2 regions of the Flavonifractor porci genome follow, and region 2 is predicted to be linked to the other one. Evidence: predicted binding sites of a transcription regulator. Region 2 holds the regulator's gene; the other holds the start of a gene.

Region 1 (4,471 bases), on a different contig from region 2:
CAAAAAGTTCCCCACACAGCATTAGAACTTTTGTTCGCACTCAGTATACAACATACGTTCGATTTTTGCAAGCACTTTTTTGAGAGAAAATGTGAAACCGCAGGGTTCAGAAAAAGGGGCTATTTTCCTTGCAACCGGGGAAAAGATTTGATATACTGGCAAAGATCATGACATGGGAAAGGATGACCCCGCTGTGGAGTATCAAAACGTTACCTTGATCGGAATGCCCGGCTCGGGCAAGAGCACCGTGGGGGTGCTGCTGGCCAAGACGCTGGGCTATCGCTTTGTGGACGCCGATCTGCTCATCCAGCAGCGGGAGGGCGCCCTGCTCCAGGACATCCTGGACCAGCGGGGCGTGGAGGCCTTCCTGGACGTGGAGGAGGGCGTCATCCGGGATCTGGACTGTACCCGCACCGTCATCGCCCCCGGCGGCAGCGCAATTTGCCGGGAGGAGGCCGCCCGCCATCTCAAGGAGCTGGGGCTGGTGGTGTATCTCCATGTGCCTCTGGAGGAGCTGGAGCGGCGCATCCGCAACATTACCACCCGGGGCATTGCCATGTCCCCCGGCCAGACGCTGGCCGACGTGTACGCCGCCCGGGAGCCTCTGTACCGCAAATACGCCGACCTGACGGTGGATGTGACGGGGGGAAATACCCTGGAGCAGACGGTGGCGGCAGTGGTGGCCCGGCTGGGCTGACCGCCCCTTGTATTTTTTTGAAATAATGATATACTATATTCCAGTAAACGATCATGTACGAAATGCCCGCCGGCTGGCCGGCGGGCTTCGTCGTGTTTTTTCTGCCTCCGCGCGGCAGTTTTATTTTTTGTGCCCCCGGCGCGGAAGGGGCATTTCTGAGGAAAGGAACGAACCGCATGACATTCCAGGACCTCGGCCTGAAAGCGCCCATCCTGAAGGCGCTGGCCGAACAGGGGTATGAACGCCCCTCCCCCATTCAGGAAAAGGCCATCCCCCCCGCTTTGGCGGGCAGAGATGTGCTGGGCTGCGCCCAGACCGGCACCGGCAAGACCTGCGCCTTTGCCGCACCCATCCTCCAGCGGCTGAGCGGAACCAGGGGCAAGGGTATCCGGGCCCTCGTCCTTACCCCCACCCGGGAGCTGGCCCTCCAGATTCAGGAGAATATCGTGGCCTACAGCCGCCACCTGCCCCTCCGCTCCGCCGTCATCTTCGGCGGCGTGGGCCAGAACCCCCAGGTGGAGCAGCTGAAAAAGGGCGTGGACATCCTGGTGGCTACCCCCGGCCGCTTGGGCGACCTGTACAACCAGAAATTCGTGGACCTGTCCAGGCTGGAGGTCTTTGTACTGGACGAGGCCGACCGGATGCTGGACATGGGCTTTATCCACGATGTCCGCCGCATCCTGGGCTGGCTGCCCAAGAAGAAGCAGACCCTCTTCTTTTCTGCTACCATGCCCCCGGAGGTCCAGGGACTGGTGGATTCCCTGCTGGTAAACCCGGTAAAGGTGGCGGTGAACCCGGTGTCCTCCCCGGTGGAGGTCATCGACCAGAAGCTCTACTATGTGGACCGGGGCAACAAGACCAAGCTGCTGGCTTCCCTGATCCTGGAGCCCGACGTGAAGAACGCCCTGGTGTTCACCCGCACCAAGCACGGCGCCAACAAGGTGGCCGGGGATCTGGTGAAGGCGGGCATCGCCGCCGCCGCCATCCACGGCAACAAGAGCCAGACCGCCCGGCAGCAGGCCCTGGCCGACTTCAAGAGCGGACAGGTCCGCGCCCTGGTGGCCACCGACATTGCCGCCCGGGGTCTGGACATTGATGAGCTGTCCCATGTGTTCAACTACAACCTGCCCGACGTGCCTGAGACCTACGTCCACCGCATCGGCCGTACCGGCCGGGCGGGCCGGGGCGGTACCGCCATCTCCTTCTGCGACATCAATGAGAAGGAGGAGCTCAAGAGCATCCAGAAGCTGCTGGGCCGTGCCATCCCGGTGGTGGAGGGCCACCCCTGGCCCATGGAGGTCTTTGAACCCCTGCCCAAGGATAAAAAGGGCCGGATCATCAACCCGGAGGACGCCGAGGCCCGGGCCGCCGCCAAGGAGAAGCGCCGCCAGCGGGACGCCGCCAACAAGGCCGCCGCTGCCGAGCGCAAGGCCAAGGCTGCCCAGAAGGCGGCTGAGGCGGCGGAACAGCCCGCCCCCGCCCAGCCGGAGAAAAAGAAGAAGTCCAAGCGGGGGGTGCGCAACAGCGCGACCCTGGAGGAGGCCCTGGTGGCCACCGCGCCCGCCCGCCCCGCCGCCCCCGAGCCGGCCTTTGCCGATTTCCGCCGGCCCGACCCCCTGGCCAGCGACATCATTATGGATGCCACCGCCCGGCTGCTGGCACCCCGGAAGCCCGCGCCCCGGCCTGAGAAAAAGGAGAACCGGAAGGAGAAGCGGCCCAAGGAAAAGCAGCCCAGGGAGAAGCAGACCCCTCAGGAGAAGGCTCCCCAGAAGCAGCCCAAGGCCCAGGGTAAGAAGCAGGCCGCAGCCCAGTCCTCCGCCTCCGCCCCCGCGCCCAAGAGCGGACGGAAAAAGCACGGCGGCAGAGGCCGCGCAGGCCGTCCGCCGGAGATCGTGCTGCGGACCAACGGCCAGAAGGACTCCACCGAGCAGCCCAGCCTGATGAAGCCCTATTACCTCAGCGACGACTGATGGGATCAATTTCTGAACGGCGCTGCCGCATGATTGCGGCAGCGCCGTTTTTTTGCCCAGTTATGGGGAGCGGCTAAAAGCCTGAAAGAAAAAATATGTACAAAAAAATTTTTGTGTTAAATTATTCACAAAAATAAATGAGGGAAAAAACGGAGGAAAATCAGGCATAATTGATAAAGACGGCGGGAATAAAGGGATAAAAACTATGCAAAAAAAGCTGAAAAAAAGAAAGGCCAAAAATTGAACTGATAATTTTAAACTTGCAATCTTGGTCAGTTTGAAGTATCATGACTAGTAACATCGGATAAATTGTCCAGAGGGACAAGAGATGGGGAAAGGCGGTGAATGTATGTCTCTGGAAGCGATCAAGCAGGTGACTGAGGCGGAACAGGCCAACAAGCAGCGCAAGGCGGAAGCTCAGGCGGAGGCCAAGCGCACCGTGGCGGAGGCCGAGCGGGCCGGCAAGGCCCGGCTGGCGGAGGCCCGGGCTCAGGCCGAGGCCCAGGTCCGTGAATTTATGCGCTCGGCGGAGGAAACGGCGGCCAAACACGCGGCCGAGGTAAACGCCCAGACGCAGAAGGCCTGCGACGCCCTGCGCTCCAAGGCGGAGGGCCGTCTGGCCGACGCCGCTGAGAGCATCGTGAGAAGGGTAGTGAAGAACTGATGTCCATTGTGAAAATGAAGCGGCTGCGGCTCATCGGAATGCAATCCGAGCGGGAGTCCATGCTGCGGCTGCTTCAGCATTTGGGCTGTGTGGAGATCGACGAGCCGGGGGACCGCAAGGATGACCCCGACTGGGCCAGTCTGACGCGGCCGGACACCGGGGCGCTGAACGAGGCCAGGGATGCCCGTTCCAGCGTGGAGAATGCCCTGAAAGCCCTGAAGAAGTACGGACCCAAACAGAAGGGCGGGCTCCTCACCCCCAGACCGGTGATCACAGAGGGAGAACTCTTCGACGACGCGGCCTACCGGACCGGCCTGGCGGATGCCGGGCAGCTGGTGGCCCTGGAGCGGAAGATCTCGGCTCTGTACGCCGAGCAGAACAAACTGCGGACTCAAAAGCTGGCGCTGGCTCCCTGGCTGGCGCTGGATATCCCCCTGGAGACGGCCTCTACCCCGGAGGTGGCGGTGTCCTTCGGCACCGTGGCCGCGTCCACCGATCTGGACGCCATGGATGGGGCCCTGGGGGCGGTCACCGACCTGTATGAGCTCATGCGGGCGGGGGCGGACAACGAACTGAAATATCTGGTGTTCCTCTGCCACCGCAGCGTGGAGGAGGACTGCCAGGCGGTGCTCAAGGAGTACGGCTTCTCCCGGGCGGCCCTGCGGGGCTGGACGGGGACGGCGGCGGAGAACGACAAGCGGCTGGACGAAAAGCTGGCCGACGCCGCCCGTGCGCTGGAGTCCACCATCGACCAGGTGGGGGAATACGCCTCCAAAAAGGGCGCTCTGGAGCGGTGCCTGGACAGGGCCGATCAGGAGATCGCCCGGGAGGAGGCCCGCTGCCGTCTGCTGGACAGCAGTTCCGCCTTCTTCCTGGAGGGCTGGGTGCCTGTCCCCGACGAGAAAAAGCTGCTGGAGCGGTTGGGGCAGTACACCTGCTGCTGGGAGACCCAGGACCCGGCAGCCGAGGACTATCCGGTGGTGCCGGTGAAGCTGAAGAACAACCGCTTTACCGAGCCGCTGACCACCATTACCGAGATGTATTCCCTGCCCGCCTATGACGGCGTGGACCCCAACGGGCTGATGGCCCCCTTCTATATCTTCTTCTTCGGGTTTATGTTCGCTGATCTGGGCTACGGCC
Region 2 (4,471 bases):
TCCACCGTGTCCACGATGCCAGCGTACAGCCGGTAGAGGGCGGCCCAGGTCTGGGGTCCCATGATGCCGTCCTGAGGCAGGCCAACCATGCGCTGGACGGCAATGACGGCATTCTTGGTAGCGGGGCCGTAGATGCCGTCGATGGCCACACGGGGGATATTGCTGTAGAACTCCGATACCACCGACAGTACATATTGCACGGTTCGTACCGAATCACCTCTGGCGCCCTCGGCCAGCACGTTGGGGAAGGGCTGACTTCCGCTGCCGGGGTAGTAGGTCTGCCCCTGACTGATGAGTTCTGCCAGATCCAGCACGCCCACATAGAGGAAGACCATCTTGTACCAGGTGGAGTTACCCACGATACCGTCGGGCGTCAGGTCAAAGATGGACTGGAATTTCTTGACCGCCGCCTCGGTGGCGGGACCAAAGACTCCGTCTACCGGGTAGACCTTGGGAATGGCGGGGTAGTCCCGGGAGATGCGGTTGAGCATGACCTGGATGCGCTGGACCGCCTCGCCTCTGTCTCCGCGGCGGATGGGATAGCCGGGATAGGAGTAGCGGATGCCCTGGACCGGGGCGTTGGTCACCAGCTCAATATTGTCGCCGTAATAGGAGCGCAGGATGGTCATGTAGTCCGCCCCTTGTTCCGCCATGGCCTGGCTGCCCCACTGGGACAGCCCATCGCAGGTGACGGTGGTGCCGTTGCAGAATTTGGCGGCCAGAGGCTCCACGAAGCCGATGCGCCGTATGTAGGAGTTGAACATCTCATCCACCAGCTGGCTGATATTCTCGAAAATATTGCGCCCCTTAATGAACTTCTGGTCGTAGGCGGTGGAGGAGGTGATGTTGAAGGGATAGCCCCGGCTGGGGTAGAACTCGGTGTATACCCGGTTGAGGGCGAAAGAGATGATGGCCAGGATGTTAGCCTGAAGGGCGGCGGGCTCCCAGGTGGGGTAGATCTCGCTGGAGGCCACGTTTTTTACATATTCCGGAAAGGATACCGTCACATTCTCCGCGCTGGAGCCCGGCGGGCCCAGATGGACGGTGATGTATTGAGGCACATAGGGGGTAATGGGCAGCGATTCTGGCATGGTATCCCTCCTTTACAGATTCTGAGGCGGTACATTGACCGGGTCCTCCGGCAGAAGAGTGGGAGACTGCTCCGGCAGGGGGATGAGCTCCAGCTCCTGCAGGGTCTGGGTGCCGGCAAAGATCTGGACATTCTCAACCACCAGCAGCTCATAGCCAGGGGATTCGGCCCAGATGTCACACACGGCAAAGGGAGTGACGGTGCCGGGAGACTCGCTGGCTGACGCGTCAGGAGTTTCTACCTGAACGGGTGTGGTGCGGCCATTGGCGTCGGTGACCCGCAGGGCCAGCAAGGTGTGGCGGCCTTCGGTGCCCCGCTGGGTAAAAGCTACGGTGGCGCCTGCCACCGGGATCTGGGCCCGGGACGTGAATACCCGGGTCAGAATGGTTCCTGTTGCGGCCAAGTTACATTCCTCCTTTTCTTTCCACTCTATGCCGTCAGTGGAGGAATTGCCCGTGAGGCGTTGACATCGGGGCCGGTTTTGAGTAAACTGAATAAGAAAGATATCCTCTGGAACGAGTGTGATAGAGCATGAGAAAACAAAAGGTGTCCAGTGCGGTGATCCGGAGGCTGCCCCGGTACTATCGCCATTTGACGGATCTGCATTCCATCGGTGTGGAGCGTATTTCATCCAGCGCCCTGGGTCGCTCCATGGGACTGACAGCCTCCCAGATCCGGCAGGATCTGTCCTGTTTCGGAGAATTTGGTCAACAGGGGTATGGCTACAACGTGGAAAAGCTGCGGGATGAGATCTCAGATATCCTGGGCATGAACCGAGGCCATACGGCGGTCATTCTGGGCGCGGGCAATCTGGGCCGGGCCCTGATGGAAAACTTCCACTTTGAGCGCTCCGGCGTAGTGCTGGCCGCCGCCTTTGATGTAGCGCCTGAGGTGGTGGGGCAGACCCGTTCCGGTGTGCCCATTTACCACGTGGATCGGCTGGAGGAGTACCTGGCGGAGCACCCGGCCAGCATCGGTGTGCTGACAGTGCCGCACAGTGTTGCCAATGCGATTGCCAGTCGGTTGGTACGCTCCGGCGTACGGGGAATATGGAATTTTACCAACAGCGAACTGACAGTGGAGGCGCCGGGCGTGGTCATTGAGGATGTCCACTTCGCGGACAGCCTCCTGGCCCTCAGTTACATGATCTCGGAGGAAACATGAAAAAAGCAGCGGCGATCCTGCTTGCCGGGGCAGTCCTGGTGAGCAGTGGGGCGGTTTTGGCCGCCGACCAGTCTTTGGTGAGTAAGAGCTATGTAAACGGCACTTTTACGGATGAGGCTCTGAAGCAGGCGGAGCAGCGGGTGGAGGAATTGACAACACCTGTCTATCATCAGGCGCTGACTCAACTGAACGGCAAACATTCCGCCTATCTGGCCCAGGCGGGCGGCACCTCGGGCCTCAATGATCTGCGCTTTAAAAAAGGCGATGTACTGACCCTTACCTCCGGTTCCGGCGTGATGCTCTTGGCAGGGAGTGCCACAGCCTCCGGTGGAGTGCTGGTGGATGCAACGGCAGGCAGCACAGTGGCCTCCGGCAGTGGCCTGGCCATTCGCCACCGCTGTCTGGCAGGGGAGAGTCCTACCGTGGCGGTAACTGTGACCTCTGATACAGCAGTTGTCAGTCTGGAGGGCAGCTACACCCTCTCGGCCAGCGGAAACGTAGATTATAACGTTATGGCCGACGGCCTGACCCAAATGGGCCTTTTGAAGGGCACCGGCGCTACCTACGGCTCCGGCTATGAATTGGAGCGCCAGCCGGTCCGGGTGGAGGGCCTGGTCATGTTCATCCGGCTGTTGGGGGAGGAACAGGCGGCCCTGTCCAGTACGGCAACCAATCCCTTTGTGGACAGCCCCAGTTGGGCCGATCGCTATCTGGCCTATGCCTATGAAAAGGGGTACACCACCGGTATTGGCACCAACGCCGCCGGTCAGCTGGTCTTTGCCCCCAACAACATCATTACGGCCGGAGAGTACATGACCTTTGTGCTCCGGGCGCTTGGCTATTCCGAGACCGGCACCAATCCCGATTTTACCTGGCAGACTGCCATGGAGGCGGGGGTGACGCTGGCCGCCATCCGCCAGAGTGAGCGCACTATGCTGGAGAGCGGCACCTTCCTGCGGGCCCAGGTGGTCTATCTGTCGGTGTGCGCCCTCTCTGCTCCCACCAAGGATGGCGGAATCCTGCTGGAACGCACTGCCTCCAGCGGCGGCTATGACAAGGCCACCATGCAGACTGTGCTGAACGAAATTTCTGCCCTGCGTCTGAGTTAAAACGCAGAAAACGCGAGCCTTACGGCTCGCGTTTTTTCATTGCGTCTTGGTGGTGCGCATGGCCCGCATGGCGTTGAGAATGGCGATGACCGAGACGCCTACATCAGCAAAGACGGCCTCCCACAGATTGGCCTGCCCAAGAGCGCTGAGCACCAGTACCAGCAGCTTTACCCCCAGGGCGAACACGATGTTCTGACGTACAATAGCCAGAGTACGTCGGGCGATGGCGATGGCCTGAGCCAGCTTGGAGGGCTTGTCGTCCATAAGGACGATGTCCGCCGCCTCGATAGCGGCGTCGGAACCCAGGGCACCCATGGCAATGCCCACATCCGCCCGGGAAAGGACGGGGGCGTCGTTGATGCCGTCACCCACAAAGGCCAGGGCTCCTTTGGGAGACGCCTCTTTCAGCAGTCCCTCCACCCGGTCTACCTTGTCAGTTGGGAGGAGCTGGGTGTGGACCTCATCCAGGCCCAGCTGGGTGGCTACCGCCTCGCCTACCGGTTTGGCGTCGCCGGTGAGCATCACTGTTTTACGTACCCCTGCCGCCTTGAGGGCGGCGATGGCCTGCTGGGCGTCCGGCTTCACCTGGTCGGAGATAACGATATGGCCCAGATAGACTCCGTCGGCGGCCACATGGACGGTGGTGCCTACATGGTGGCAGGGGTGCCAGGTGACGCCGATCTCCTCCATCAGCTTGTCGTTGCCGGCGCAGATCACTTTTCCGTCCACCACAGCCTTAACACCACGGCCGGACAGCTCTTCCGCCTGGGCGACCCGGCTGCGGTCGGGCAGCTGGCCCCAGGCCTCCAGCAGGGAGCGGGAGATGGGGTGATCGGAGGAGGCCTCCGCCAGAGCGGCCAGCTCCAGCAGATGACTCTGGTCGCAGTCGGTGGGATGAATGGCGGTGACGTTAAAGAACCCCTGGGTCAGGGTTCCGGTCTTGTCAAAGACCACGATTTCTGTTTTGGCCAGCACCTCCAGGTAGTTGCCGCCTTTCACCAGAATACCGGCCCGGGAGGCTCCGCCAATGCCGCCGAAGAAGGAGAGCGGCACCGAGATCACCAGGGCGCAGGGGCAGGATACTACCAGGAAATTGAGCGCCCGCTGA

The links. The regulator Rex, encoded in region 2, represses fermentation and respiration genes when NADH is low (regulators of the CRP and FNR family bind a similar motif). The targets are predictions, from matches to a motif close to ATTGTTAANNNNTTAACAAT.
Region 1: a site for Rex is predicted at 2,780-2,799, ahead of WHJ28_RS11075 (V-type ATPase subunit subunit G family protein). Genes of this name have one in related genera too.

Annotation. Positions count from the first base shown of each region.
Region 1 is NZ_JBBHLB010000011.1:97,302-101,772, forward strand. Features, by position in the region: gene WHJ28_RS11065 (shikimate kinase) at 173-697, shown strand; gene WHJ28_RS11070 (DEAD/DEAH box helicase) at 874-2,667, shown strand; gene WHJ28_RS11075 (V-type ATPase subunit subunit G family protein) at 3,017-3,331, shown strand; gene WHJ28_RS11080 (V-type ATP synthase subunit I) at 3,331-4,471, shown strand, end outside.
Region 2 is NZ_JBBHLB010000001.1:266,758-271,228, forward strand. Features, by position in the region: gene WHJ28_RS01295 (peptidoglycan-binding protein) at 1-1,091, opposite strand, end outside; gene WHJ28_RS01300 (spore cortex-lytic protein) at 1,104-1,493, opposite strand; gene WHJ28_RS01305 (redox-sensing transcriptional repressor Rex) at 1,622-2,254, shown strand; gene WHJ28_RS01310 (hypothetical protein) at 2,251-3,363, shown strand; gene WHJ28_RS01315 (heavy metal translocating P-type ATPase) at 3,400-4,471, opposite strand, start outside.